Linked DNA regions of Pseudorhodoplanes sinuspersici. The protein of the gene in region 2 binds, or shares a complex with, the protein of the main gene of each other region. Links are inferred from orthologs where the notes say so. Each region holds a gene or a part of one and is shown on either strand. Other genes may lie near its edges. The genes, in order: CAK95_RS13290 and CAK95_RS06045.

What was found.
Region 1: the proteins of CAK95_RS06045 (region 2) and CAK95_RS13290 are in contact, whole or in part, in a solved structure (PDB 1A0O), measured with the Escherichia coli proteins. The link is inferred for Pseudorhodoplanes sinuspersici from one-to-one orthologs.

Annotation. Positions count from the first base shown.
Region 1 is NZ_CP021112.1:2,755,054-2,769,965, forward strand. The notes cover bases 7,099-9,786. They hold CAK95_RS13290 (response regulator), read right to left. Parts: upstream 8,798-9,786; coding sequence 8,399-8,797; downstream 7,099-8,398. Other genes in these bases: CAK95_RS13280 (EAL domain-containing protein), read left to right, coding at 7,099-7,408; CAK95_RS13285 (TIGR01459 family HAD-type hydrolase), read left to right, coding at 7,517-8,374; CAK95_RS13295 (MaoC family dehydratase), read left to right, coding at 9,004-9,480; CAK95_RS13300 (bifunctional riboflavin kinase/FAD synthetase), read left to right, coding at 9,539-9,786. Outside these bases: hisS (histidine--tRNA ligase), read right to left, coding at 42-1,550; omega-aminotransferase AptA, read left to right, coding at 1,727-3,076; CAK95_RS13270 (glycosyltransferase family 2 protein), read right to left, coding at 3,203-4,180; CAK95_RS13275 (glycosyltransferase family 39 protein), read left to right, coding at 4,306-5,826; more of CAK95_RS13280, read left to right, coding at 5,954-7,098; more of CAK95_RS13300, read left to right, coding at 9,787-10,522; ileS (isoleucine--tRNA ligase), read left to right, coding at 10,666-13,650; lspA (signal peptidase II), read left to right, coding at 13,767-14,288; CAK95_RS13315 (hypothetical protein), read left to right, coding at 14,344-14,912. UniProt on the Escherichia coli protein: Involved in the transmission of sensory signals from the chemoreceptors to the flagellar motors.
Region 2 is NZ_CP021112.1:1,208,245-1,223,420, reverse strand. Bases 8,217-11,168 are described here. They hold CAK95_RS06045 (chemotaxis protein CheA), read left to right. Parts: upstream 8,217-8,579; coding sequence 8,580-10,757; downstream 10,758-11,168. Other genes in these bases: CAK95_RS06040 (response regulator), read left to right, coding at 10,821-11,168; CAK95_RS29850 (response regulator), read left to right, coding at 8,217-8,551. In the rest of the region: hutI (imidazolonepropionase), read right to left, coding at 1-158; CAK95_RS06090 (formimidoylglutamate deiminase), read left to right, coding at 252-1,622; CAK95_RS06085 (alpha/beta hydrolase), read right to left, coding at 1,626-2,252; CAK95_RS06080 (ring-cleaving dioxygenase), read right to left, coding at 2,318-3,262; CAK95_RS06075 (LysR family transcriptional regulator), read left to right, coding at 3,381-4,310; CAK95_RS06070 (chemotaxis protein CheW), read left to right, coding at 4,485-5,027; CAK95_RS06065 (CheR family methyltransferase), read left to right, coding at 5,166-6,044; CAK95_RS06060 (chemoreceptor glutamine deamidase CheD), read left to right, coding at 6,041-6,691; CAK95_RS06055 (protein-glutamate methylesterase/protein-glutamine glutaminase), read left to right, coding at 6,701-7,783; more of CAK95_RS29850, read left to right, coding at 8,186-8,216; more of CAK95_RS06040, read left to right, coding at 11,169-11,210; CAK95_RS06035 (hypothetical protein), read left to right, coding at 11,210-11,671; CAK95_RS06030 (hypothetical protein), read right to left, coding at 11,680-12,147; CAK95_RS06025 (response regulator), read right to left, coding at 12,189-12,776; CAK95_RS06020 (MFS transporter), read left to right, coding at 13,246-14,517; CAK95_RS06015 (putative bifunctional diguanylate cyclase/phosphodiesterase), read left to right, coding at 14,639-15,176. UniProt on the Escherichia coli protein: Involved in the transmission of sensory signals from the chemoreceptors to the flagellar motors. CheA is autophosphorylated; it can transfer its phosphate group to either CheB or CheY.

The DNA.
Region 1 (14,912 bases), 1.5 Mb from region 2 along the record:
CGTGACGTTTCAATAGGATCCCCGCCTTCGCGGGGACGACATCACGCCATCATCGTCTTGACGCCGTGCCGCGCCAAAATCTCCTGCACGGTCTTGACCATCTGGTCGCGCCGCACCTTGCGCTGCGCATCGGCCTGCTTCTGCAGATATTCGTCGCGGCCTTTTTCCAGCTTCGACAGCTCGGCACCCAGAATGAGGTCCTTCACCACCACCTGTTCGCCCGCCGCATCGTTCTTCTCGTCGCTGCCCTGGATCACCACACAGGGCGCGTTGCGCTTGTCGGCATATTTCATTTGCGGTCCGAATTTCCCTGACCCGAGATACAGCTCGGCACGGATTCCTGCCTGACGCAGCTCCGCGACCATCTGCTGATAATCTGCGATTCGATCAGAATCGAAAACCGTGACGACAACGGGACCGAAATTTGGTTGTGTATCGGCCTTGTTCACAAGCGCGAGAGCAGCGGCGAGGCGCGACACGCCGATGGAAAAGCCGGTCGCGGGTACAGGTTCACCGCGAAACCGCGAGACGAGACCATCGTACCGTCCGCCGCCGCCGACCGAGCCGAACCGGACCGGGCGGTTCTTCTCGTCCCTGGTTTCGATCAGCAACTCAACCTCGTAGACCGGGCCGGTATAATATTCGAGACCGCGCACGACAGATGAATCCACAATCACGCGATCATCGTAGCCTGCGGTTGCAACGAGTGCAGCGATCTGTCGCAATTCATCGATACCCTCAAGGCCTTGTTTCGACGTCGCAACGACATTGGCAAGATTGGCAACGGTGGCGTGCGACGTTTCACCCTTCGCCGCGGTGAAGGCGAGCACGGTGTCGATCGCCTCATGTGTCAGCCCGGCGCCCTTGGTGAAGTCGCCGCTTTCATCCTTACGGCCCTCACCGAGCAGCAGTTTCACGCCATCGGGTCCAAGACGATCCAGCTTGTCGATCGCGCGCAGCACCGTGAGCCGCTTGCCGGCATGTTCGGCGCCGCCAAGGCCGATGGATTCCAAGACGCCATCCAGCACTTTGCGATTGTTGACCTTCACGATGTAGCTGCCGCGCGGAATGCCGAGCGCTTCCATCGTGTCGGCGGCCATCATGCAGATCTCGGCATCGGCTGCCATCGAAGCGGAGCCGACGGTGTCGGCATCGAATTGCATGAACTGGCGGAAGCGGCCCGGTCCCGGCTTTTCGTTCCGGAACACATAACCCTCGCGATAACTGCGGTAGGGCTTGGGCAGGGCGTCAAAATTCTCGGCGACGTAGCGCGCGAGCGGCGCGGTCAGGTCGTAGCGCAGGCTCATCCACTGTTCGTCGTCGTCCTGGAACGAGAACACGCCTTCGTTCGGGCGGTCCTGATCGGGCAGGAACTTGCCGAGCGCGTCGGTATATTCGATCGCCGGGGTCTCCACCGGGTCGAAGCCATAATGCTCGTAGACCTTGCGGATTTTTTCCAGCATCGCCCGCGTGGCGGCGATATCGGCCGGGGTCCGGTCCACAAGTCCGCGCGGCAGCCGCGCCTTCAGTTTGTTGCTTTTGTCGCTCATGGATATAAGTCAGTATTGATTTAAGCGGCGTGGTACCAGCGCCGTGTCGCTTTGTCACCCAATCCGCCCTCATCCTGAGGAGGCGCGAAGCGCCGTCTCGAAGGACGAGGGCGGCCCCATGGTTCGAGACGCATCGCTACGCGCTGCTCCTCACCATGAGGCCGAGAAAGGCCGCCATGAGCACCCAAGCCGTTCGCAAGCCCCAAGCCAGCACCATCCCCAACGACCTTGAAGCCTTCTGGATGCCGTTCACGGCCAACCGCGCCTTCAAGGCGCGGCCGCGCATGGTCTCGCGCGCCAAGGACATGCATTATTACGCTCCGGACGGACGGGCGATCATCGATGGCGCCGCCGGCCTGTGGTGCACCAATGCCGGTCACAGCCGCGAGCCGATCGTCAAGGCGATCCAGGCGCAGGCGGCGGAAATGGATTTCGCGCCGCCGTTCCAGTACGCTAACCCCAAGTCTTTCGAACTGGCCAGCCGCATCGCCGCCCTGGCGCCGGGCGATCTCGACCACGTGTTTTTCTGCAATTCCGGATCGGAAGCGGTCGATACCGCGATGAAGATCGCGCTCGCCTACTGGAATGTGAGCGGGCAGGCGCAGCGGGCGCGCTTCATCGGCCGCGAGCGCGGCTATCACGGCGTCGGCTTCGGCGGCATGTCCATCGGCGGCCTCGGCAACAACCGCAAGGCTTTCGGCACCATGCTGGCGGGCGTCGATCATCTGCCGCACACTTATAATCGCGAGCATCAGGCCTTCTCGCGCGGCGAGCCGGACTGGGGCGAGCATCTCGCCGACAACCTTGAGCATCTGGTCGCTCTGCATGGCGACAACACCATCGCCGCGGTGTTCGTCGAGCCGATGGCCGGATCGACCGCCGTGCTGCCGCCGCCGAAAGGCTATCTGCAGCGGCTGCGCGCCATCTGCGACAGGTACAAGATCCTGCTGGTATTCGATGAAGTGATCACCGGCTTTGGCCGTCTCGGCCACGCCTTCGCCGCCGAACGCTATGGCGTGATCCCCGACATGATCACCTTCGCCAAAGGCGTGACGTCGGGCGCGGTGCCGATGGGCGGCGTGCTGGTGCGCCATGACATCCACCAGGCCTTCATGAACGGCCCCGAACACGCGATCGAGTTCTTCCACGGCTATACCTATTCGGCGCATCCGCTCGCGGTCGCGGCCGGTCTCGCGGCGCTCGATCTCTATCGCGACGAAGGTCTGTTCGAACGCGCCAGGACACTCGAGCCGCTCTGGTACGACGCCTGTATGTCGCTGAAGAGCCTGCCGCATGTGCTCGACATCCGCTGCGTTGGCCTCACCGTCGGCATCGATCTGTCGTCGAAGCCCGGCGCCGTCGGCATGCGCGGCTTCGAGGCGATGGAGCGCGGCTTCCATGACGAAGGCCTCATGCTGCGTGCGGTCGGTGACTCGCTCGCCATGTCGCCGCCGCTGATCGTCAGCGAAGCGCAGATCGGCGAGATTTTCGAGAAGACTGCGAGGGTGATCAAGGCCGTGGCTTAGCGCCTTCTTATCCCTCCCCCGCTTGCGGGGGAGGGTGGCAAGCCGCAGAGCGGCGAGCCGGGTGGGGGATGACCCCACCCCGTCTGCTTCGCTTCACTCCCCTTTCAGGGGAGGGATAAGCAGGGCTCACTCCGCGCTCTGCACGAGCTTCGCGGAAGCCTCGCCCGATACGAGATCGGTCTCGGTCTCGGCAATGACATAAGTCGGCCGGCCGCGGGCCTCGCGCAGCGTGCGGCCGACATATTCGCCGATGATGCCAAGCACCAGCAATTGCGCGGCGCCGAGGATGGCCACCGTCGCCATCAGTGAAGTCCAGCCGGTGACGGTGCTCTCGATAAAGAAAAAGCTGACGACAGAATAGACGACCAGCAGGAAACCGATCGCCGCCGCGGCGAGCGCGAGCCAGATCGCCAGCCGCAACGGTTGTACGCTGTGCGCCGCGATGCCGGTGACGGCGAGATCGATCATTCGCTTCAGCGTGTATTTGCTTTTGCCATAGGTCCGCGAACCGCGCGAAAAGGTGACGGTCCGCGTCGGATAGCCGAACCAGCGCACGGTGCCGCGCAGGAATACATCCTGATCGGCGAAATTGTTGATGGTGTTCACCACATTACGGTCGAGCAGCATGAAGTCGGCGCTGCCGGGCTCGATCCGCACATCGCCGATCGCATCGAGGAATTTGTAATAGAGCTTCGAGGTGAAGCTCTTCATCGGCGGCAGCGATGCGTCGCCGTCTTCGCGTTTGGTTGCGACGACTTTCGCCCCGTCATGCCAGGCCGCGATCAATTGCGGAATGAGTTCGGGCGGATGCTCGAAGTCGGCATCCATCACGATCACGGCGCGGCCGCGCGCATGACGAAGGCCGGCGCGCAACGCTTCCTGATGGCCGAAATTGCGCGTGAACGACAGATAGCGCACGGAGGAACTGCCGGCTGCCGCATCACGGATCGCTGAAAGCGTGTCGTCGTCCGAACCATCATCGACGAAGACGATCTCATAACGCCCCTGGTCCTTCAGGATGCGTTCAAGCGTCGCGGTCATGCGCGTGATATTGCCGGCTTCGTTATGAGCCGGCAGCACCACGGAGATATCAGGTTCGTTCATCACTCAAAATCCGGTGCGGCCCAGCGTCCCCTCGGTTGACGGGTCAGGTTTTGCCGGGCACTCATGCGCCCGGCCAGCCCTTCCGGGCGTCGAGGCCGGGTGGCTTGGCATACTACGACAGCGGCATGGATGCGAGAACGGCGGTAGCAGACGGCGGGTTTTTCGCCTCGGTCGTCGATTTTGCGGCCCGCAAGCCTTTACAGACGCTCGCTATTGTCCTCGGTGCGCACCTCGTCGTGTGGACATTGTTGCCGCTTTTGACGAGCTCCAATCTGGAGCTCGATCTCGCCGAGGACCTGGCGCTCGGCAAGGAATGGCAGCTCGGCTACTGGAAGCATCCGCCGCTGCCATGGTGGCTGGCCGATCTCGGCTATCGCATCACCGGCCATATCGGCGTCGTCTATGCGCTCGGCCCGCTCGCGGTCGTGGCCTGCTTCATCGGCGTGTATCTGCTCTCGCGCGACATCGTTGGCCCAGTGCAAGCCCTGATCGCGACGCTGTCGCTGGCCGGCATCCATTTCTACAATTATTCGGCCGTGAAATTCGCGCATGACCAGATGCAATTGCCGTTCTGGGCGCTGACCGGTCTGTTTCTGTATCGCGCCCTCGTTTCCGGCCGGATGCTGAACTGGATGCTCGCCGGCGCCATGATGGCGCTGTGCTTCTGGTCGAAATACGCGGCCTTCGCGCTTGGGGTCAGCATCGCGCTGTTCCTGTTGATCGATCCAGTCGCACGCCGCAGTCTTCGCACGCCCGGGCCTTATGTCATGGCGGCGGTCTTTCTTGTGGTGATCGCCCCGAATGCGTGGTGGCTGATCGATTCCGGCTTTCTGCCGATGCGTTATGTGAGCGATCGCGCCAAGGCCGTCCTGTATCCGTATCAGTTCATCACGCTGCCGCTGCAATGGGTCGCAAGTCAGGTCTTCTTCACATTTCCGGCCTGGGTCTTGTTGGGCCTCACGTTATTTCCCCGCCAGGCCGGATCGGAACCCGTGCGGCAATCGGGCTCCTTCGCCCGCCGCTATGTCACGATGCTCGCATTCGGCCCGTTCGCGGTCGTGACACTGATCGGCATTGCCACCGGCCGGGCGCCGATCGCGACATGGGGATATCCGCTGTGGTCGTTTCTGCCGCTGGCCGCGTTGCTCTGGTTCGGGCCGGTGTCGGACCCGCAACGCAAGCAGCTTTTCGCCGCCGGGTTTATCTTTCTGTTCCTGCTGGCCCCGGCCATCTGGATCGGTGTCTGGATCGCCGAACCTCATGTCCGGACGCGTCCGAAAGCCACGCAATTTCCCGGTCAGGCGCTGGCGACCCGCATGACAGAGATATGGCGGGAGAAAACCGGAACGCCGCTTCGTTATGTCGCCGGCACCGAATTCGCCGCCAACAATGTCGCGGTCTATTCGCCGGATCGACCGCATGTGATCGTGCATGGCCGGCCGGCGATCAGTCCCTGGATCGATATGAACGACGTGAAGAAGCGCGGCGCGATTGTCATCTGGGAGGTGGGCCTGCCCTTCGCCTATGTGGACGAGTGGCGAAAGACATTCGGCGCCGAGGGCGATCCCGTTATCATCGAGTTGCCGCGGCAGCACGGTGGGCGGCCGGCGCATATCGGCTATTGGATTGTTCCGCCGCGCAACTAACCTATTGATGTTGCGGACTGTGTTGCCGATGCGCTTGCGCTTGTCGTGCCGCTCGTGGACAGTAATGCTCGGGCGGACGAATCATGCGGCGGAGGGCCGTCTTGTATCCCCCGGCGATGGGACTTCGATGCTGAGGCTGACGGCGATATTTATTGCGATCTGCGTTGTTGTCATCGCAGCGTCGCTCGGTGCTGTCGGTTATCTGGTCTTTGGTCTCTCCGGAACCGAAGCAAGCCTGTTGGCGCTGGCTGCTATGTCCGGTCTTGCTCTGTACAATACGGTGACGGCGCGGCTGCATGATCGCGATCTTGTCGGCAAGCAGATTGCCGATCTCTCGCGCGGCACGGCGGACCTTGCGCGTCAGGTCGCCGAAATGACCCGGCGCCAGATCGCCATCGAACATCAGGAAGCGGCACGGCGGTCGCCGGGTCCGAACGAGGCGCTGGCCGCCGAGATCGGTGAGCTTGGAGAATTGCTCAAGCAGCTGGCCGAGACCATTGCCGACCATGAAACGCGCTTGACCGAGCTGCGAGAGGAACCGTCGGCGATCCTGGCCGCACTGGCTGCGGCAGCGCCGGCACAGGCCGCGGCCGAAATGCCCGTTGCCGTCGCAGCGTCTCAGGACGACGCGACGCGGCCGCATGTGGTCGCGGCTCAGGCGGTCGCGGCTGCCCCGCCGGTCGATGCATTGACGGCAAGCGGTCCGTTCAAAGGCAAGAAGCACGACGAGATCGCGGACATCATCCGCACCGCCATCGATGAAAACAGGATCGATCTCTATCTGCAGCCGGTGCTGACACTGCCGCAACGCAAGGTGCGCTATTACGAGGCGATGACGCGATTGCGGAGGGATGACGGCACGCTGATTCTGCCGGCCGACTTCCTGGCACATGCCGAGAAAGCCAATCTGCTCGCCCGCATCGACAATGTACAGCTCTTCCGCTGCGTGCAGGTGCTGCGACGCCTTCTGTTGCAGAATCGCGAAATCGGCTTGTTCTGCAACGTGTCGGTGCCGACCCTGAACGACACCGACGTCTTCCGGCAATTCTATGACTTCCTGGAAGCGAACCGCGCACTGACGACCGCGCTCACGCTGGAATTCACGCAAGACTCGCTACGCAGCCTGGGACCGCTGGAACAGGAGAGCCTCGCTTCGCTGAGCTCGCTCGGATACCGCTTCTCCATGGATCGAGTCACCGATCTGCGCATGGGACCGCGCGACCTGGCCGATATGGGCGTGCGTTTCGTCAAGGTGCCGGCCGACCTGTTGCTCAGCAAGGGCAGTTCGTCATCCGACATTCACGCCGCCGATCTGTCGGACCTGTTGGGCCGTCACGGCATCAGCCTGATTGCAGAGCGGATCGAGACCGAAGCGACGGTGATCGATCTGCTCGATTACGATGTGCGCTTCGGCCAGGGCTTCCTGTTCTCGGCGCCGCGCCCCGTCCGGGCGGAAGCGTTGCAGGCCGGTCCGGCACAACGGCCCGATCCGGCCCCGGCGGCCGGGACCGGCACCGCGGAGCCGCAGCGATCGGCGCCATCTCCGGTCATGGGCGGCCTTGTGGCTCACGCGGCGATGTAACCCCCCGCAATCCGGCGTGACGGCGGCGCGTCGCCGCGCTAGATCACGCTGATCTTGGATCGGTTCCGATCCAATCGACCAGCCTCTCTGTCATCGATCGGGTTCCCCTTGACCATTTTCTCCGAAAGCTTGGCGGCTCTTGCGCCGGAATACGATGTCATTTTGTCCGATGTCTGGGGGGTCGTGCATAACGGCGTCGCTGCCTTTCCGGAGGCCTGCGAGGCGCTGACGCGTTTTCGCGAGGGCGGCGGAACCGTGGTGCTGATCACCAATGCGCCGCGTCCGAACGGCGTGGTCGCAGCGCAACTCGAACATTTCGGCGCGCCGCGCAGCATCTACGATGCCATCGTCGCCTCCGGCGATGTGACGCGCAACGTGATCGTGCAGCGTCCGGGGCAGACCATTCTGCATATCGGGCCGAAGCGCGATCTCGCGACGTTCGAAGGACTGGATGTGCGTTTCGCGCCGGTCGAGAGCGCCGATTATGTGATCTGCACCGGCCTGTTCCACGAAGATACTGAAACGCCGGACGATTATCGCCCGATGCTGGAGGCGATGCGTGCGCGCGATCTATTCATGGTCTGCGGCAATCCCGATGTCGTTGTCGAACGCGGCGACACGCTTCTCTATTGCGCCGGTGCGATCGCCGATCTCTATGTGAAGATGGGCGGCGACGTTCTCTATGCCGGCAAGCCCTATGCGCCGATCTACGATCTGGCGCTCAAGCTCGCGCAGGACGCGCGCGGCAAAGCGGTGGATCGCCAGCGCGTGCTGGCGATCGGCGATTCGGTGCGTACCGATTTTGCCGGCGCAACCGCCTACGGCATCGATTGCATGTTCGTGACCGCCGGCATCCACGCGGCCGAATTCGGGGGCCGCGATGATCCTGATCCCGATGCGGTCGAGCGCGTGCTGGTGGCGGCCGGCGGCAAGCCGCGGGCGATTGCAAGACGGTTGAAGTGGTAGCTCAGCGGTCTTGATTTTGCTGAACTAAGCCGCCTGTGTCTGGTCAGCAAAAACCGCTTCGATCTTGGCCTTCAGCGTCTGCGCGTTGAACGGCTTGACGATATAGTTGTTCACGCCGGCCTGTTTCGCAGCGATCACATTCTCGGTTTTCGATTCCGCTGTGATCATGATGAACGGCACGCTCGCAAGCTGCGGGTCGGCGCGCATTTCCTTCAAAAGATCGTAGCCGGTCATCGGCTCCATGTTCCAGTCGGAGATGACGAGGCCGTAAGGCCGCTCGCGCAACCGGCGCAGCGCCGAGGTGCCGTCCGAGGCGTCGTCGATATCCTGGAAGCCGATCTGCTTCAGCAGGTTGCGGATGATACGGACCATGGTGTTGTAATCGTCGACGACCAGAATGGGCATCGCGAAGTTGACCGGCATCGTCGCAGCTCCGTCACTGCGGTCCGCTACGTTGCGGCTCCGCATCTTGGGCATCAGTCCAATAGTGGCGACGGTAGCCGTGTGCGTTGAAAAACACGTTAATCCCTCAAAATTTGCGCGACGCTGAAAATCGCCAAAAACGTGCATTATACGCAGCCGATGGTAGTATCTGCTTACGTGTTGTTAACTGACCGGCAAAATTTTTGATGAACGCAACGCCCACCAAAGCCGCCGTCGACCCGCGCATGGTCCGGACCTTGTTCTTCGAGGACCTCGCCGTCGGCATGCGCGAAACGCTGATGAAGACGGTGATGGAGACTGACGTCGTCGGCTTCGCCAATGTCTCGGGCGACGACAATCCGATCCATCTTTGCGACACCTATGCCGCCGGCACGCGCTTTGGCCAGAGGATCGCGCATGGGCTCTACACCGCCAGCCTGATTTCGGCGGTGCTGGGCACGCGGCTGCCCGGCGCAGGCGCCGTCTATCGCTCGCAGACGCTGAATTTCCATGCGCCGGTGAAAATCGGCGATGTGGTCAACGTCATTGTCGAGGTGACGGAACTGGTCCGTGAGGGGCGCAAGGTGAAGCTGCATTGCGAGGCGCTGGTGGACAACATGCTGGTGCTGGACGGGGAGGCCATCGTCTCGGTCCCCTCCCGGCCGAAAGCCGGCCTGTCTTGACTTGGCTGCCCACCGGGCCGACACCGTGCGGCCATTCATTCATCCTGCCGTATAAGACATGCCGCCAGTCTCGAAGGACAAGCCATTCGTCGTCGTCCGTGACGACGGGCCCGACATTGCCAAACTGCGCACTGCGGTCGTCGCCATCGGTAATTTCGACGGCGTGCATCGCGGCCACCGCTCGGTCATCGCGCTGGCGCAGCGCCGTGCCGCGGCGGCGGGCCGTCCGGCGGCGGTGTTGACGCTCGAGCCGCATCCGCGCTCCTACTTTCGCGCCGACGAAAAACTGTTCCGGCTGTCGGACGAAACGCAAAAACTGCGGCTGCTGGCGGCCACCGGAGTCGACGGCGCGGTGGTGCTGACCTTCAACGCCGCTTTGGCCAGCCTGCCGGCCGAGCAATTCGTCTCGAAAATCCTGGTGGAGCGGCTGGCGGTGAGCGGCGTCGCCATCGGCTTCGATTTCCATTTCGGGCAGGGGCGGGGCGGATCGCCGGCCTTTCTGAAGGATGCCGGCGCCCGCTATGGCTTCCCGGTCGATGTGGCGCCGCCCCTGGAGGATGAGGGGCGGCCGGTGTCTTCGGGAACGATTCGCTCAGCGCTCGAAGCCGGCCGCGTGGTCGAGGCGACCGAACTGCTCGGCTATCCCTGGTTCGTGTCCGGGGAGGTGATCCACGGCGAAAAGCGGGGCCGCGACCTCGGCTTTCCCACCGCCAATCTCAAGCTCGACCCGGCCTGCGGCCTGAAGCACGGCATTTATGCGGTGCGGGTCGGGATCGGCGACAAACGCTATGACGGGGTGGCGAGTTTCGGTCGCCGTCCCACCTTCGATAATGGCGCGCCGCTGCTGGAAACCTTTCTGTTCGATTTTTCCGGCGATCTCTACGGCAAGACCGTGGATGTCGCGCTGATCGGCTGGATCAGGCCGGAGGAGAAATTCGACAGCATCGCTGCGCTGGTTTCGCAGATGACCATCGATTCGGAGCGCGCCCGCGACGCCCTGAAGCGGTCGGGCGATGCTTTTCCACCGCTGGGCATGAATTAGCTCCGTCCGCTCATTCCCGCGAAGGCGGGAATCCAGACTTTCTGGGTCCCCGCTTTTGCGGGGACGAACGGAGAAAAAGTCATACGTCTTTGCGCGTTGCAGCACCCCCTGCTACACACGGCCCGCATCCTAGAGCCCCCGACATGACCAAGCCTGAACGCGACTATTCCGAGACCCTGTTCCTGCCGCAAACGCAATTTCCGATGCGCGCCGGCTTGCCCGAGCGCGAGCCGATGCTGCTCAAGCGCTGGAAGGAGGAGGACCTCTACGGCAAGCTGCGCGAGGCCGCGAAGGGGCGCCGCAAATTCATCCTGCATGACGGCCCGCCTTACGCGAACGGCAACATCCATATCGGCCACGCGCTCAACAAGGTGCTGAAGGACGTCGTCGCCCGCAGCCAGCAGATGCTCGGTTTCGACTCCAATTATGTGCCGGGCTGGGACTGCCACGGCCTGCCGATCGAATGGCGGGTCGAGGAAGAGAACTATCGTTCGAAGGGCAAGACCAAGCCGGATTTCAGCGATCCGCAGGCGATGATCGCCTTCCGTCAGGAATGCCGCGCCTATGCGCAGCATTGGCTGAACGTGCAGCGCGCCGAATTCATCCGCCTCGGCGTCGAGGGCGACTGGGATCATCCCTACACCACGATGAGCTACCCGGCCGAGGCGCAGATCTCGCGCGAGATCATCAAGTTCGCGAAGAACGGCACCCTCTATCGCGGCAGTAAGCCGGTGATGTGGTCGGTGGTCGAAAAGACCGCGCTCGCCGAAGCCGAAATCGAATACGAGGATTACACCTCGGACATGGTCTGGGTGAAATTCCCGGTGCGCTCCGCACGCGGCAAGCGCCACAAGGAACTGGAGAAGAAATACGACGGCGCATCGGTGGTGATCTGGACCACCACGCCCTGGACGCTGCCGGGCAACCGCGCGATCAGCTATTCGCCGAAGATCGCTTACGGCCTTTACAAGATCACCGACGCTGCGCCAGATAACTGGGCGAAGTTGGGCGACCTGTTGATCCTGTCGGACAATCTCGCCGGCGACGTGTTCAAACAGGCGCGTGTTGCTGCCTACGACAAGATCGCCGACGTACCGGCGGATGATCTCGCCGATCTCGCCTGCGCGCATCCGCTGCGCGCGATGGGCTACGACTTCACCGTGCCGTTGCTGGCCGGCGATCACGTCACCGACGATACCGGTACAGGTTTCGTGCATACGGCGCCAAGCCATGGTCGCGACGACTTTGAAATCTGGATGGATTACGCCCGCGATCTCGAAGCCGATGGCATCAGTACTGTTATCCCATATCCCGTCGACGAAAACGGCGCCTATACCGCGCAGGCGCCGGGCTTCACCGGCAGGCGCGTCATCAACGACAAAGGCGATAAGGGCGACGCCAATGACGCGGTGATCAAGGCGCTGGTCGAGGCCGGCAACATCATCGCGCGCGGCCGTCTCAAGCATCAATATCCGCATTCCTGGCGATCGAAGAAGCCGGTGATCTTCCGCAACACGCCGCAATGGTTCATTGCGATGGACAAGGGCATTGCCGCCAAGGGCGATACCTTGCGCGAACGCGCGCTCGACGCCATCGCCGAAACGCAATGGGTGCCGCCGGCCGGCGAGAACCGCATCAACGGCATGATCGAGAGCAAGCCGGACTGGGTGATCTCACGTCAGCGTGCCTGGGGCGTGCCGATCACCGTCTTCATCAAGGAGAAGAACGACGGTTCGGTCGAGATCCTGAACGATCCGGCGGTCGACAAACGCATCGGCGATGCCTTCGAAAAGGAAGGCGCGGATGCCTGGTATGCGGAAGGTGCTGCCGAGCGCTTCCTTGGCGATCGTGCGAAGGAAGGTTGGAAGAAGGTCGACGACATTCTCGATGTCTGGTTCGATTCCGGCTCCACGCACGCATTCGTGCTGGAAGACCCGAAGCATTTCCCGCAGCTTGCGAGCATTAAACGCAAGCCGAAGGGCGACGACGTCGTCATGTATCTCGAAGGCTCGGACCAGCATCGCGGCTGGTTCCAGTCGTCGCTCCTGGAAAGTTGCGGCACGCGCGGCGTTGCGCCCTTCGACATGGTGCTGACGCACGGCTTCGTTCTCGACGAGAACGGCCGCAAGATGTCGAAGTCGCTCGGCAACACCACGGCGCCGCAGGACGTGATCAAGAATTCCGGCGCCGATATCCTGCGCATGTGGGTGTGTGCGTCGGATTATGCCGACGATCTGCGTATCGGGCCGGAAATCCTCAAAGGCACGGTCGAGACCTATCGCAAGCTGCGCAACACCATCCGCTGGATGCTCGGTTCGCTCGCGCATTTCCATGACGACGAGCGCGTCAAGGCCGATGCGATGCCGGAGCTGGAGCGGCTGATGCTGCACCGGCTCGCCGAACTCGATGTGGCGGTGAGGGAGGCCTATCGCGCCTTCGATTACAAGCGCATCTTCGCGCTGCTCAACGCCTTCATGACCAGCGAGCTGTCGGCCTTCTATTTCGATATCCGCAAGGACACGCTCTATTGCGATCCGATCTCGTCGCACAAGCGCAAGGCGGCGCTGACCGTGATCGATTATCTGTTCCGCTGCACGGTGATCTGGCTCGCGCCGATGCTCTGCTTCACCGCGGAAGAGGCGTGGCTGTCGCGTTACGGCGATGATGCGGAGTCCGTGCATCTGCAGGAATTTCCGCATGTTCTGCCGGCCTGGCGCGACGATGCGCTGGCCGAGAAGTGGCGCAAGATCCGCAGCATCCGCCGCGTCGTCACTGGTGCGCTCGAACTCGAGCGCGCGCAGAAACGGATCGGTTCGTCGCTTGAAGCGGCGCCGGTGGTCTATGTCTCGGATCAGGATTTGTTCGCTGCGATCGTCGATGCTGACTTGGCTGAAATCTGCATCACCTCGGCGGCGACGCTGGTGGACGGCGAGGGACCGGCCGAGGCCTTCCGCCTCGACGATGTGCGCGGCGTTGCCGTCGTGCCCGAGCGGGCCCATGGCAGAAAATGCGCGCGCTCGTGGAAGATCTCGGAAAGCGTCGGCGAAGACCCGCAATATCCGGAGGTCACCCCGCGCGACGCGCAGGCGCTGCGTGAATGGGACACGCTGCGAAAAGCTGCGGAGTAATTCAATGGCTTGCGGTGAGGTGTAGGGCGGGTTAGCGAAGCGTAACCCGCCGCCACGTCGAACAAACGGCGGATTACGCTTCGCTAATCCGCCCTACATTCACTCTCCATGCTGCAATGATGAAGCTTGCCAATTATCTTTGGGGCCCGCTCACCCGCGACGGTGTTGCCGCTGCGCTGGTCACTGCGTTGCTCGATCAGGCCAGCAAGCTGTGGCTGCTCTATGCCTTCGATCTCGGCTCGCGCGACCGGGTTCCGGTGCTGCCCTTTCTCGATCTGGTGCTGGTCTGGAACAAGGGCATCAGCTACGGGCTGTTCGCGCAGAATTCGGCGCTTGGCCAGATGCTGCTCCTGGGGTTCAAGATCGTGGCCGCGGTATTCCTGTGGGGGTGGCTGGCGCGGGCCGAAAACCGCCTGATGGCGGTCTCGCTCGGCCTGATCATCGGCGGTGCCATCGGCAACGCGGTCGATCGGCTGGCGCACGGGGCGGTGGTGGATTTTGTCCTCCTGCACCTGACCACGGCCACATTCACCTTCAACTGGTATGTCTTTAACCTCGCCGACGTGGCCATCGTTGCCGGGGTGGCGGGTTTGATGTATGAAACCCTCCTGGGGGCACGCGCCGCAAAAGCGCCCTGATCCTTGGGCAATGCCAGAGCAGGGATGGCGGCAACTGACCGTGCGGGGAGCAGTCTTGCGCAAACGCATCGATAGCTTTTCGAGCCGATTTCTGTCGCTTGTGCCGGGTTGGCGCCGGCGGCTGACATTGAGCTTTGCTGTTTTCGCCGTGGCTCTGGCGGCATCGGCCGCGATCGTGCCGCAGGCTTATGCCGCGGACGATGACGACGAAGAAGACACCATCGAAACGAAATTCATCAAGGGCCTTCTCGGCATCAACGACAAGGACCGCATCGATTATCGCGAGCGCCCGCCGCTGGTGGTGCCGCCCAATATCGGTACTTTGCCGCCGCCCGAAACCACTGCCGTGACTAACAGCCCGGCCTGGCCGAAGGATCCGGAAGTGGTCGAGCGCAAGAAACGGCAGCAGGCGAACAAAAACCAGCGCCGCAAGACCTTCGAGGAAGAGGCGCGGCCGCTGACGCCAGCCGAACTCGACGCGCCTGGCCGCGCCGCCCGTGGCAGTTCGCGGCCCAATCCGACCGGTCCGCAGGATTCCGAGGGACCGGATGCACGTGCACTCCGCCCCGACGAGCTTGGGGTCAAGGGCAGCCTGCTCGGCAATCTCTTTAAGGATAACACCCA
Region 2 (15,176 bases):
TCCGCGGCCTCCCAGCCGACGGGCAGTTCCGCTTCCGCGCCGACGAAAGCGATCCGTCCGTCCTTTTCGGCCACCGCGCCGGTTATTTCACCCAGGCCCTGCCGATGCGGGGACAAGGTGGCAATGCGGGCATCGCGCCAGATTGTGTCAAAACGCATGGATTATCGCCCGGTTCTAACGAGGCTGATGTACATCTATATCGGCGGCAAATGCCGGATGTCGAGCGAGGCGAAAGGATGCAAGGCGGAAGAATGACTGTGCGGTCCTGTATTCTAGACAAAGCCTTGCTGCCGGATGGCTGGGCGGACAATGTCCGCATCGACATCGCCGCAGACGGCACGATCGCGCGCGTCCAGCCGGGTGCCGCACCGGACGGCGCCGAGCGCATCAAGGGCGTCGCCTTGCCGGGGCTGCCGAACCTGCATTGCCACGCCTTCCAGAAAGGCATGGCCGGCCTCGCCGAGCGGCGCGGTCCGGCCCATGACAGTTTCTGGACCTGGCGCGAGGTGATGTACCGGTTCCTCGGCGCACTGACGCCGGACGACGTCGAAGCCATCGCCGCTTACGCCTACATGGACATGCTGGAGGCCGGGTTCACCTCGGTCGGCGAATTCCATTATCTGCACCACGACATCGGCGGACAGCCTTATGCCGATCTCGGCGAGATGGCCGCGCGCATTGCGGCCGCCAGCAGTGAAACCGGCATCGGTCTGACGCTGCTGTCGTCTCTTTATACATATGGCGGCTTCGGCGACGCTGCACCCAACCCGGGGCAGGCGCGCTTCATCAACCCGACCGACCGCTTCCTGAAGCTGCTCGCGCGTTCGCGTGAGATCGTCGCGGTGGTTCCTCATGCGGCGGTCGGTATCGCGCCGCATTCGTTGCGCGCGGTGTCGCCGCAGCAACTCAAGGATATGATGCAGGCCGTCACGGACGGACCGATCCACATCCACGCAGCGGAGCAGACGCGCGAGGTCGATGACTGTGTTGCGGCCCTTGGCGCGCGTCCGGTGGAATGGCTGCTCGACAACGCAAACGTCGATCAACGCTGGTGCCTGATCCATGCAACGCACATGACCGACGATGAAACGCGGCGTCTTGCGCATTCGGGCGCAGTGGCCGGCCTGTGTCCGCTGACTGAGGGCAGCCTGGGCGACGGCATCTTTAACGGCGAGATGTTCCTGCATGCACAGGGGCGCTTTGGTGTCGGCACCGATTCCAATATCCAGATCGATGCACCGGCGGAGTTGCGCCAGCTCGAATATTCGCAGCGCTTGAAACATCGCGGCCGCAACATCATGACACAGCTCGAAGGCCAGTCGACCGGGCGGTGCCTTTATACGACGGCATTGGCCGGCGGTGCGCAGGCGCTTGGCCGCAAGATCGGTGCATTGGCGCCAGGCCGTCGCGCGGACATTGTGATCCTGAATGCGGATCATCCCGATCTGGCTGGAGCGCGCGACGATATGGTGCTGGATGTCTATGTGTTTTCAGCCGGGCGTTCTCTGGTCAACAAGGTCATGGCCGGCGGTGTCGATGTCGTGAGTGATGGACGGCACCGGGCGCGCGAGGCCATCGCGCGCCGCTACCGCCAGGTCGTGTCGCGTCTGTCGAACGCCTGACGATCACGCCGCCAGCCTGGCGAGAAAGTCGCGCGTCAACGTCACATCGGCTTGCGACAGGCCGTGGCTTGCCGGCAGCGTTCGGTGATCGACATTGGCGCCTGCGTGCTGCAACTGCCGCGCCAGATGCGCGGCATTGGCCGTCGGTACGATGGGGTCCATTGCACCGGACAGGATGAGCACCGGCTTGCCGCTCAGGTCCGTCGCGGGCGGTTGCGATAGCGGCACCATGGCGCGCAGCAATGCGGCGCCCGCAAGCGCCTCCGGCCGCAGCAGCAAAGTCGCCGCCGCAATGTTGGCACCGTTCGAGAAACCGAGCGCGATCGGCGCCGGCAGGCCGTATTCCTCGCGGGCTTCGCTGACGAAATCCGCAAGCTCGTTCGCGCGGCGCTTCACATCGGCCTCGTCGAACACGCCTTCGGCCAATCGCTTGAAGAAGCGCGGCATGCCGCCTTCCAGCACTTTTCCGCGCGGCGACAGCAATGCCGCGCCCGGTGCGACGATGCGGCCGAGATCGATCAGATCATTCTCGTCGCCACCGGTGCCATGCAGCAGCAAAAGCGGCGGCCGGTCTTTGTCGGTCGCTGGTTCGAAACGATGGATGAAAGACAGTTTGGTCGCGGTGGTCATGGCAGACCTCATTATTTCGAAAGAGATCTCCTCCCGCGATAATGCGGGAGGAGAAACGATCAGAGTCAGGCAACCTCGGGCAGCACCTTTTCGATGTCGCTGCGGCGGCTTTCGTAAACCGGCGGGAGCTTCAGCGATTGCCCGAGCGAAGCGAGGGGCTCGTCGATGGCAAAGCCCGGCACGTCAGTTGCGATCTCGAACAGCACATGTCCGGGCTCGCGGAAATAGACCGAGCGGAAGTAGTTGCGGTCCTTCTGCTCCGTGGTGTGCAGGCCGTGGTTTTCTGCAAGCTTCTTCACCATCGCCAGTTCTTCGGCATCGTCTGCCGCACGGAAGGCGATGTGATGCACCGATCCGCCGCCCATGCGTCCCGGCAGGAACGAGCCGGCCACATGGATATCGACAATGCCGCCGATCGCGGTATCGCCGGCCTTGAAGCGCACGAGGCTTTCCTCCCGTCCGATCTCGGTGAAGCCGAGCACGTCGGTCAGGATCGCACCCGTCGGTGCCGCATCCTTCAGCAGCAGATTGACGCTGTGGAAGCCGCGGATGGCGAATTCCGCAGGAACGTCGCCGCCTGTCCAGGCAGGTTCATTCTCGATGCCGGGAACGCCGACGATCGCCAGCCGCATGCCGTCCGGATCGCGGAAGGACACGATGCTCTCACCAAAGCGCCGGGCCGGCGCGTCATGCGCCACACCCTTCTCGACGAAGCGATGGGTCCAGTAGCCGACTGCGCCTTCCGGCACGCGAAAAACCGTCTCCTGCGTCTCGCCGACGCCGAGCCGGCCGGGCGCAACATGCTCCCATGGGAAGAATGTGAGGATGGTGCCGGGCGAACCGGCTTCGTCACCGAAATAGAAGTGATAGGTGCCGGGATCGTCGAAATTCACCGTCTTCTTCACCAGCCGCAGGCCGAGAACGCGCGTGTAGAAATCGAGATTGCGCTGAGCCGGGCCGGCAATGGCGGTGACGTGGTGGATGCCGTGGGTGTTGGTCTTGGTGGTCATGATATCCCTCCAGTGCGAGGCGCCGTTCCGGGCGTCGAATTTCATGACCAAAAGCTATTGACCTCCATTGAATAATAAATAGAAACTATGGAAACTCATAGTTTCCAAAATTTAAGCCATGCTGCCGGACCTCGAAGGGCTCGCGATCTTCGCCAAAGTGGCTGAACTGCGCTCGTTCGCGGGCGCAGCCGACGAACTTGGTCTGTCCAAACCCACGGTCTCGAAGGCCATCAGCCGGCTGGAAGCCCGGCTCGGCACCCGGCTGTTCAACCGCACCTCGCGCCGTCTCGCATTGACCGATGCCGGCCGCAGCCTGCTGGAGCGCGCCACGCGGATGGTGGCCGAAGCCGAAGCAGCGGAAAGCGAAGCGCGGGCGCAATCCGCCGTGCCGCGCGGCCTCGTGCGGCTTGCGGTGCCAATGTCCTTCGGCCTTCGCGAAGTGGCGACCGCGCTGCCGGACTTCCTTGCGCAATATCCCGACGTCTCGATCGATCTGCATCTCAGCGACGATGTTGTCGATCTGATCGGCGAGGGCTTTGACGCTGCGCTCCGTATTGCGGCGCTGCCCGATTCGTCACTGCTGGCGCGCCGTCTCTGCGCCGTGCCGCGTGTGCTTGTTGCCGCGCCGTCCTATCTGAAATCGCACGGCACACCGAAACATCCGCGCGAGCTGCAGACTCACGTGTGTCTTGGCTATGCGTATCTGCCGGTGCCGGATATCTGGCGCTTTCGAAACAGGAAGGGCGAAGAGGTCGCGGTGCGTCCATCGGGACCGCTGCGCGCCAATAATGCAGACGCATTGATGCCGGCATTAGTCGCGGGTCATGGCCTCGCCGTGCAGCCGGAATTTCTGGTGCGCGATGAACTTGCCAACAAGACGCTGGTCGTCGTGATGGCCGACTGGTCGCTGCCCGAAATTGCGCTGCATCTTGTTTTGCCGCCCGGCGGCCCGCGGCCGGCGCGGGTCGAAGCCTTGACCGAATTCTTGCGGCTCCGGTTTACCCGGCGGGATGAAACAGGCCAAAGCGGGGGCCCAGTTCAAAAATAAACCACCAGCGTTAACGGCGGACAGTCGTAGTTAACCCAATACTAATGGTTTTGACCGAATTTCCTTAATCGGAATCGGTACCTGAGTCTGGTTCGCAGCGCACAAAGGCGGGCCTGTCTCGCAGATCGGTTCATCGAAGTTGGCTCAGAAGGGCCAGAGCAACAGGTTACGCAGATGAATCCCAGTGCAGCCCGGCCCGAAGCGGCCGCAGAGCTTTCAAATCCCGGAACATGGGACAATGCCGCTGCCGCACGCGCGGCATCGATCCCGACACAGATCATCAGCTTCGCCATCGGCGACGATCAATACGGCGTCGACATCATGGCGGTGCGCGAGATCAAGGGCTGGTCGGAGATCACGCATCTTCCGCGGCAGCCTGATTCGGTGCGCGGCGTGCTCAATCTCCGCGGCGCCATCGTCCCCATCATCGACCTGCGCTGCCGCTTTGGGCAGGGACTGACGGAAGCCTCAGCCATCCACGTTGTCATTATCGTGCAGGTTGGCGCCCGCGTGGTCGGTCTCCTCGCCGATCGCGTGCTGGACATCGTTTCCTTCGATGCTGCTCAGGTGCAGCCGGTCCCCAAGATCGCACAAGCCTCGCGGATCGATTTCCTGTCAGGGCTGGTCACGGTCGATACGTCGATGATCGCGCTGATCGACCTCAACAATCTTCTCTCCTTGCCCGTCGGCGACGCGGAGCGTCCGCTGACGAACTAATCGCTCTCCAAGTAGTCCTGCGTTTCTCCGGTCGTTGAAAGCCAAGCGGTTCGAGCCTGGCTGCGATCGAAGGCATCCGTGTGTCTCAATCATCGTCCGCCGCGATCAGACGTCGTCGGAGAGAATTTCAGGGAATCTATGTCGCGCTCCGTACATAACGTGGCTCCGGGAATTGCGGTCGATGAACCGGAGCGGGAATTTACATTCTCAGACGCGGACTTCCGGAACCTCGTTCAGCTCGCCTATGAATATGCGGGCATCGCGCTGTCCGACACCAAACGCAATCTGGTCTATACGCGGGTGTCGCGCCGTTTGCGCGCGCTTCGTTTAAGCAGCTTTCGCGAATACCGGGCCTATCTCTCCGAGAACGCTCCCGAGCGCGAAAATTTCGTCAACGCCATCTCCACGAACCTGACGCGCTTCTTTCGCGAATCGCATCATTTCGAACATTTCAGCCGGCATGTCGTCGTCCCGTTTCTTGCCGGCGCTCAGCGCAATGGCGGACGCTTCCGTGTCTGGTCGGCCGGGTGTTCGACGGGCGAGGAGCCCTACACGATCGCCGCTGTCCTGAGGCGCGAAATCGGCGATGGCTGCCGTCTCGATGCGCGCATTCTCGCGACCGATATCGATACCGACGTGCTGAGGAAAGCCGCAAGCGGCGAATATCCGGCGAAATCTCTCGATGATATTCCGCGGCCATATCGCGACTATTTTCAACCGGCTGACGGCAACCGCAATGCGGCCAGTGTCTTCGCCACCGAAGATATCCGTTCGCTCATCGTCTTTCGTCAGCTCAATCTGATGGATCGCTGGCCGTTCCAGGGCAAGTTCGACGCGATCTTCTGCCGCAACGTGATGATCTATTTCGATGCGGCGACCAAGGCCAGCCTCATCGATCGCTTCATCCAAAGCATCAAACCGGGCGGATGGTTGTATATCGGCCATTCGGAATCCTTCCACGGAACGCATCCCGAGCTCCAGCTTGTGGGCCGCACGACCTACAGGAGAAAGCCATGATGAGCGCCGTGGCGGCCCGTGCGCCGGACAGGGGCAAGTTCGAACAGGATTTCGGCAGCGTCGGCACCCGGCGCATCTTCGATGCAAACACCAACACCTGGATGGTGAAGATCTTTCCGGGCGAGTTCTACATCACCGCGAATGCCGAAGAGACGCTTGTCACCGTGCTCGGCTCCTGCGTCGCGGCGTGCATTCGCGATCCGCGCCTCGGCATCGGCGGTATGAATCACTTCATGCTGCCGCAAGGCCGTTCCGGCGGTTGGGGAAAAGACTCGCAATCGACGCGGTTCGGCAATTTCGCGATGGAAAAGCTGATCAACGAATTGCTGAAGGCCGGGTGTTCCCGCGACTCGCTCGAAGTCAAGCTGTTCGGCGGCGGCAATGTGACCGACAGCAACATCGCCGTCGGCACCGGAAATGCCGAGTTCGCCTTGCGCTATGTCGACGACGAAAAGTTGCGCTGTGTCGCGCAGGATCTCGGCGGCCGTTTCCCCCGTCGCATCCATTATTCGCCGGCCGATGGAAAAGTCGTGCGGCGTCTTCTGGGCCGCGATGCGTCCGGTGCGGTGGTGCGGGAGGAAATGGAACATGCACAGCGTCTGTCGTCGCGTGCACCGGCGGGCGAGATCGAGTTGTTCGGCGATTAGGGGCTGACCATGGGAAAACCGGTACGCGTTTTGATTGTCGACGACTCCGCGCTGATCCGTCAGTTGCTGTCGACATTATTGGCTTCCGATCCGGAGATCGAGGTCGTCGGCACCGCGGGCGATCCGTATATCGCACGCGAGCGCATCAAGACGCTCAATCCGGATGTCGTGACGCTGGATATTGAGATGCCGAATATGGACGGCATCACCTTCCTGCGCAAAATCATGACCCTGCGGCCGATGCCGGTGCTGATGATTTCCACGCTCACGCAGGCCGGCGCCGATGTGACGCTGGAGGCGCTGGAAATCGGCGCCGTCGATTTCATCGCCAAGCCCTCGCATGACGCGGCGAATGCCATGCCGGCCTTGGCGGCCGAATTGCAGGCCAAGGTCAAAGCCGCAGCCCGGACGCGGGTCGGTGCACGCCCTGGCATGATCGCCAATGCCGCCGCGCCGAAACGCGTGCGCACCGTTCGCGCGCGCGACAAGATCGTCGCCATCGGCGCGTCGACGGGCGGTGTCGAAGCGCTGAAAGTCGTGCTGATGAACCTGCCCGCCGAATGCCCGCCGATCCTGGTGACGCAGCATATGCCGCCGCGCTTCACGGCGGCCTTCGCCCAGCGGCTCAATCGTGAATGCGCCATGAAGGTCTCTGAAGCCGTTCATAACGATGTGATCGAGGCCGGACATGTCTACATCGCACCCGGCTCCCATCACCTCGAAATCGTCAAGCACGGCATGGAATTTCGCTGCAGTCTGAATGACGGTCCGCCGATGACCGGCCATCGTCCTTCCGTCGATGTGCTGTTCAGATCGATGGCCCGCGTTGTCGGCCGCTCGGCGATCGGAGTCATTCTGACCGGCATGGGCAAGGACGGCGCCGAAGGCATGCTCGAGATGCGCAATGCCGGCGCCAAAACCATTGGCCAGGATGAAGCGTCATCCCTGATCTATGGCATGCCGCATGTCGCCTTCGAACGCGGCGGCGTCATGCGCCAATGCTCGCTCGTGAATGTTGCGGATGCGATTCTCGATGCCTGTGAAGGCGAAGCGGACGCAACCCGTCCGCATCGCGCGGCGCAGGCTGGATGATGTGTGGAATTTCAAAGGGCGTCCGCACTTGACGGACGAAAGGATGGTTCGGTCATGAAGTTGCCAAATGTATTGGACTTCGCCGCCGCCGCGGGTCTTCACCAATCTGTATTGGGAGAATTGAAGGCGTCCGGCCGTGTGCAAATCGACGCTTCCGGAGTCGAGCTGATTTCGTTGCCCTGCATGCAGGTCATTCTGGCGGCAACGCGCGAAGGCGCGGTGATCGTCAATCCGTCGCCGGCTTTTTCGGAAGCCTTCGAAACATTGGCGCTCGATCTGGCGACGGCCGTCGAGTTCCGGAGCGATCCGGCGCCGATCGAAGAGCCTGTCCAGGAGCTCATCCAGGAGCCCATGCAAGCGGCTCCGGGTATCGAAACGTCCGACACTTCGAGCGGCGAAGCGATGAGCCTTCGCATCATGACCATCGACGATTCCAAGACCATGCGCGACATGCTGATGCTGACACTGGCCGATGCCGGTTTCGAAGTGCTCCAGGCTGTCGACGGCCAGGAAGGTGTCGACATGCTCGAGAAAGAGAAAGTCGATGTCGTCATCACCGACATCAACATGCCGCGGATGGATGGCTACGAGGTCGTCCGCCAGTTGCGGATGCGACCGGAGCATCAGAAGACCCCGATCCTGGTGCTGACGACCGAAAGCGAAATCGAGAAGAAGAAAATGGGCAGGGATGTCGGCGCAACCGGCTGGCTGGTGAAGCCGTTCGATCCGGATCGCCTTGTCGAAACCGTCCGCAAGGTCGCCTGCTAATCCTCCGAACGAATTAAGGAATCAAACCATGGCCAGTTTGGAGCAGTTAAAGCACACCTTCTTCGACGAATGCGCCGAAGGGATGCAGCAGATCGAGCAGGGCCTGAGCGACATTCGCGACGGCCTCGGCGCTGACGATACGGTCAACGCGGTTTTCCGCGCCGTTCATTCCGTCAAGGGCGGGGCTGGCATCTTCGGCTTCGAAGGCCTGGTCGGTTTCGCCCACGTCTTCGAGACGACGCTGGATGCGATCCGGCGCGGCGATCTGGCGGCGACCACGGACGTCATCGACGTTCTGCTCATGTCGAGCGACATTCTGTCCGATCTCGTGCAGTTCTCGCGTGCGGGCGAGGCCATTCCCGACGGTTTCGGAACCGAATGCCGCCAGGCGCTGGAACGTTTGATCGGACAAGACAGCGCCGCGGAGGAAGAGGCAGCGCCCGCCGATTTCGACGATCTCGACTTCGTTCCGGTCATGGTCGATGCCATGGGCGACGACGATGGCATGCGCAGCTACGAGATCGCGTTCACGCCGCAGCCGGACATGCTGAAGAACGGCACCGATCCGCTTCTTCTCATCCGCCAGTTGCGCCAACTGGGCGAACTCGAACTCCAGGCAAACAGCGACAGGCTGCCGGCTCTTGCGTCGCTGCAGCTGGACGTTCCGTATGTCGCATGGACTGGTACGCTGCGCTCCACGTCGTCGAAAGCGCAGGTCGAGGAAGTTTTCGAATTTGCTTCCGACTGCGACGTGACGATCACCGAAATCGGTGGTTTCGAGCCGGTTGAAATGCCTGGCATGGCCGAGGCGATCATCTCTCCGCCGCTGCAGCCGGTCGCAACAGGTCCGAACCTGACCGAAGCGGTCGTGCAGCCCATCGCATTCGAACGTGAGGCTCCGCCGCCTGCGCCGCGTCCGGCCGCATCCACGCCTGTGGCCATGGAATCGGCCGAGCCGAAGGCGCAAGCCCGCGCCACCAAGCCGGCGGCGACCACGACGCGTATTGAACTCGAGAAGATCGACCGTGTCGTCAACATGGTCGGCGAGCTCGTCATCGCCCAGGCGATGCTGGGGCAAATCGTTCACGACCTGCCGGAAGGCGTGAGCGATCGTCTGTCGCAGATTCTCGATGAAGTTGTCCATCACACGCGCGAGCTGAAAGACGGCCTGATGTCGATGCGGGCGCAGGCTGTCGGCACGGTGTTCCAGCGCATGCCACGGCTGGTGCGCGAGACGGCGGTGAAGGTCGGCAAAAAGGTCCGGCTCGAATTGTCCGGCGAAACCACGGAAGTGGATCGTTCGATCATCGAGCGCCTGAGCGATCCGCTGACGCACATCATCCGCAACTCGGTGGACCACGGTATCGAAGCGCCGGCGGCCCGTCTTGCGGCCGGCAAGCATGAAGAAGGAACCATCCGCCTCTCTGCCGGTCATCGCGGCAGCCGCATCGTCATCGAAGTCAGCGACGATGGCGCCGGCATCAATACCGAGCGCGTCCTGAACAAGGCGCGCGAGAAGGGTCTGGTCGCCGCCGATGCCGTGCTGAGCGAAGACGAGATCAACAATCTCATCATGATGCCGGGCTTCTCGACCGCCGAGACGATTTCCGACATTTCAGGCCGCGGCGTCGGCATGGATGTGGTGCGCACCAATATCCAGGAAATTGGCGGGCGGCTGTCGCTGAGTTCGGTCCGCGGCAAGGGCATGACCATCCAGTTCTCACTGCCGCTGACGCTGGCGGTCATGGACGGCATGGTGATCAAGGTCGGTCGTGAAACCTATGTGATGCCGATGTCGGCGATCGTCGAATGCCTGCGGCCGCCGCGCTCATACATCAACAATCTCGTCGGCACACGCGGCATGCTGCAACTGCGCGGCGAACTGGTGCCGCTGGTCTATCTCGGCGACCTTCTGGATATCTCGTCTTCGGAAGTCGCCGGCGAAAGCGTTGTCATCATCACCGACGCAGGTGAGGGGGCGCGGCTCGGCCTGGTTGCCGACGAGCTTTGCGGACACCAGCAGGTTGTCGTGAAGAGCATCGAGGAAAGTTACGGGCCGGTTCCGGGCGTGGCCGCTGCCACGATTCTCGGTAACGGAAGCGTTGCGTTAATTCTTGACGTCGAAAAACTCTCCGATCTGGCGGGCGATCCTGTTCAAGGCACGGTGACGGCGCTGCGCGGCGGCGTCGCCGCAAAGGTTGCGTAAAGATCAATAGGCTATTCGGGTCGACCACATCACGTGTCGTCCGTTGATAAGGGAACAACAACGATGCCAAATGCTGTGGCACTGAAAGTTCTGGTGGTCGACGATCAGGACAGCGTCCGCAAGATGACCTGTTTGACGCTGGAGCAAATGGGCATCCGGCATATCCATGAAGCGGAGAATGGAATCAAGGCGATGGAAATCGCATCGCTCCAGCCGCTCGACCTGATCATTTCGGACTATTACATGGACCAGATGGACGGACTGGATCTGCTGCGCGCCGTGCGCGGTCATCCGGTGGTGCGGCGGGTGCCGTTCATCCTTTTGACCGGACGCGGCGACCGCGAGCTTGTCGTCAAGGCCGCGCAAGCCGGCGTCAATAACTATCTGATCAAACCCTTCACCGTTGCCATTCTGAAGCAGAAGATCGAACAGGTCATGGGGAAGCTGGCGTAATGACGGCGGATGCGGCCCGGTTGGCCGATATGACGCAATCGCCGGAGCCGGTGGCGGCGCAAGGCAGTCCGACAGCGGATATCGCAGCGTTGCTGGGTGTGCTGGCGACGCTGTTTCTGGACAATGTGCGCAATCTGGATGACACCGTCACGCAGGTGACCGATCTCGTCATGCGGGAAGGCCGCCCGAGCCGCGAATTGATCGTCACGCTGCAGAGTTTCGACCGTCTCAAGCAGGAATTTGAAGCATTGAGCGGCGCGCTGGCGCGTTACGCCGCTTCGACCACCAATGTTCCGCTCTTCGGCGAGGAGCGTGTGCAGTTCGACCGAGGCGTGATCGATGCGATATCGCTGGCCGATCTGAAAGACCGTTTTCATGACCGGATGGACAATACGGCTTTGCCGCCGCTCGAATTCCCCGAGCCCAATGCGGCCGAACTCGAGGTGGATATTATTTTCTAGCGCGAACGCTAGCCGACCGATTCGCCGATCTTCTTCGTGCGATCCAGGATTTTCTGCAAACCGCTGGTCATCTCGATCACCTGATCGGGACGAAGATCGCGATAGTTTTTCTGTTTGGCCAGCAACAGCGCATCGGTGTGGCAGGCAACCACATCCGCGTCATAAGGCGCGCCGGCTTTGACGTTATCAAGCACCTGGCACAGATTGTCGGCAACGAAGGTGATCAGTTCGAGACCCATTGTCGTCCCGGTATCGCGGAGCTGGCAGCATCGGCGATAGATGTCGTTGAGCTCCGAGGCTCTCTGACGCCCATCTGTCATGGTCTTGAATGCCGCCGACAGCTCCTTCACCTCCCGATCAACCCAATCGACGAATTCGTCCTTGAAGCCGTCGAGCTGCGACAGTGCCTGTTCGATAGCGAGCTCCTTGGGGACACCACCGGGCCGCCGTGCCATTTGCTGGAAGCGTGTGTCCACGGAAAAAATCCGGACATTGGGATTCGGGTTGGGCGTTTCAGTCATTCTTGTCCTGCCCGTGCGGCCATGAACAGACTGTCGATATCATCCTGATCCAGATTGGGCTCGGTCTTCTCACCAATCTCGATGCTCTTGTCGCTGGCTCTGCGTCCGACGCCGGTGGGATAGCCTTCGATCTTGAAACGGCGGTCCGGTCCGAAATATGTCGGGCAATCGATGAATTGCCGGCGGTCGAATGCGACCCAGGCCAGCCGATCGTAAAGCGTCGTCGGCGACATCGGCTTGGCCACCACCATGCTGACACCGGCGTCCCGCGCTTTCTTGACGGTGCCTTGCTGGGCATCGCTGGTCATGAACAGGATCGGCAGCGTGCGATTCTCATTATCCGAATTGCGGCGGATCGCGTATGTCACGGCCAGTCCGTCATGCGGCGGCAGTTTCGCGTCGCAGATCAGAATGTCGATCTTCTGATGTGTGAGCGCGGCCAGAACGCCGCCTGCATCACCCACTTCGAGAATTCTGTTGGCGCCAAAGCCGCGCAGCATGCCGTAGACGATACGGCGCGTGTATGAGCCGGCGTCAGCGATAAGGATTGTCAAATCGCGAAGATTGACGGTGCCGTTTTTCATGGCTCGTGATTGTGTCGAGGAGGGATCAACCCCGCATCCGGGAAAGGGTTTTGACGATTCGAAGACGCAACGATAACAGCGCGATCGTGCGATTAATGGCTGATTAAGGATAATGGTTCGTTAACAACGGGCGCGGACCGGAGGTGAGCTTTTTTCGTTCCTTAAAGGGAGGAAGCCGCCATTGTCATGATCGTTAGGCAAATATTAGCAGGCGTATGCGTATTTTCCTCTATTGCGATGGGAAGTTTTAGGTTTTCAGCAACCGAAGTGAAGAACGTCTTGACGCGGATACAGCCACGGTGAAGTGCCTTTGGGCCCTATGGTGGAACTGCTCGATCGTTGAAACTGCCCTTGCGACGCTCTGCAACCTTGAATTGAATAAATTCCTCTCCCGCGCGTTGGTGCAGAACCGCCTTACGGCCGGTCGGCATTTGTGCACAGACAGGAGGGCATTGTGCGAGACATTGCGATGACCGCAACAGCCGCTCGGATGAAAGCCGGACAAGCGACGCATTGGCGAGCAATTATAGCGGCATCGATCGGCAACGCTCTCGAGTGGTTTGATTTTGTCATCTATGGATTCTTTGCAGCGACAATTGCCAAGCTGTTCTTTCCGGTCGGCAACGAAAAGATCTCGTTGCTGCTTGCGTTGGCGACATTCGGCGTAACATTCTTTATGCGCCCGCTGGGTGCGATCGTGCTGGGCAGTTTTGCCGATCGTTATGGGCGCAAGGCAGCCCTGGTTCTGACGATGCTGGCCATGATGGTGGGAACAGCCATCATCGCCTTCGCACCGACCTACGCGTCGATCGGCATCTTTGCGACTTTCCTGATTGTCCTGGCGCGTCTCATTCAAGGTTTCTCGGCCGGCGGAGAATTCGGCAGTGCAACGGTGTTTCTTGCCGAACAAAACCCCTCGCGACGCGGCTTTTACTCGAGCTGGCAATTCGCGAGCCAGGCCGTCACCACCATTCTGGCAACGGGCTTTGGCGCAGCAATGGCCGGGTTGCTCGATCAGAGCCAGCTCGAGGCATGGGGCTGGCGCCTTCCCTTTTTCGCCGGTCTCTTGATCGGACCTGTCGGCTATTACATCCGGCGGCATCTCGATGAGACAAAGGAATTCAAATCGTCGGTCATCAGTCAATCACCGTTGCGCGAGACGTTGGTCGACAGCAGGAAAATGCTCATAATCGCACTTGGTGCCGTCATTCTGTGTACGGTTGCGATGTACACGATTTTGTTCATGCCGATTTACGCCACGCGCCAGCTCGGATTGCCGGCATCCGGCAGCTACATGGCGACCTTGATCACCGGTGCCATTCAACTCGTCTTGCTGCCGATATTCGGCGCGTGGTCGGACAAGATCGGCCGTACACCGGTGGCGATCGTATCGGCGATCATTCTGACGCTCGCCGCTTATCCGCTGTTCGTCTGGCTGGCGTCGTCGCCGACCCTGCAGACGCTCATTATCGTGCAGGGCGTGATGGGCGTGCTGATGGCGGGCTATATGGGTTCACTGCCGGCCTTCATGTCGGAGCTGTTCCCGACGCGGTTGCGCACCACGGGCCTGTCGGTCAGCTACGCTTTCGGGGTGGCGCTTTTTGGCGGTTTTGCACCCTTCATTAACGCCTGGTTAATCCAGATCACCGGCAGCAATGTGGCGCCAAGCTACTACCTCACATTTGCAGGGATTGTGAGCCTTGCAGCGATGTTTGCCGCGCGTCGGGCCGGCTTTCGGTAAACGGCGCTTCAGCAGAACTGAAGCAGAAGTAACTACTTTTGAGCGTGAATATCGGAGCGTTCTTTAAGAAATACTGACTAGTGTCACACACGAGAAAGTGAATATTCACATACCGGCGTCGATGACCAAGCTCAGATCGGCCACGTTGGAAGCGAGCAATCGTATCCAGGCCAAAATTCTCGATCAGACGATCTATTCGGAGCTCGTCGGTGCGCTTTACAGCACACCGAAATCGATCCTTGCTGCGACATTAGCCGCAATTGGTGTCACAATCATTGCGCGTACGCTCAGCGGCGACAACTTTTACATTTTCGCAGCGATTTCTTTTGCGTTAATCGGCATCTGGCGAAGCAGTGCGAGCTATTTCTATTTCCAGTGGGGCGACAAGCCAAGAACCAGGGCATCCGTCAAGCGCTGGGAATTCGTCGCGCTGATCGGGGCCTGGTCATTCTCCGCGCTTGTGGGGGTGACTGGCGCCTACACCACGGTTGCCCATCCCGGTCGGGATGTGGAGTATCTCATCACCGGCTGCGTGATGGGTTACATCGCCGGCATTTCGTCGCGAAACGCGAGCCGGCCGATCATCACAATCGGTCAGATCAGCCTGACATGCATTCCGTTCTGTATCGCGCTGCTGCTGCAGTTCGATCTCGTGCACG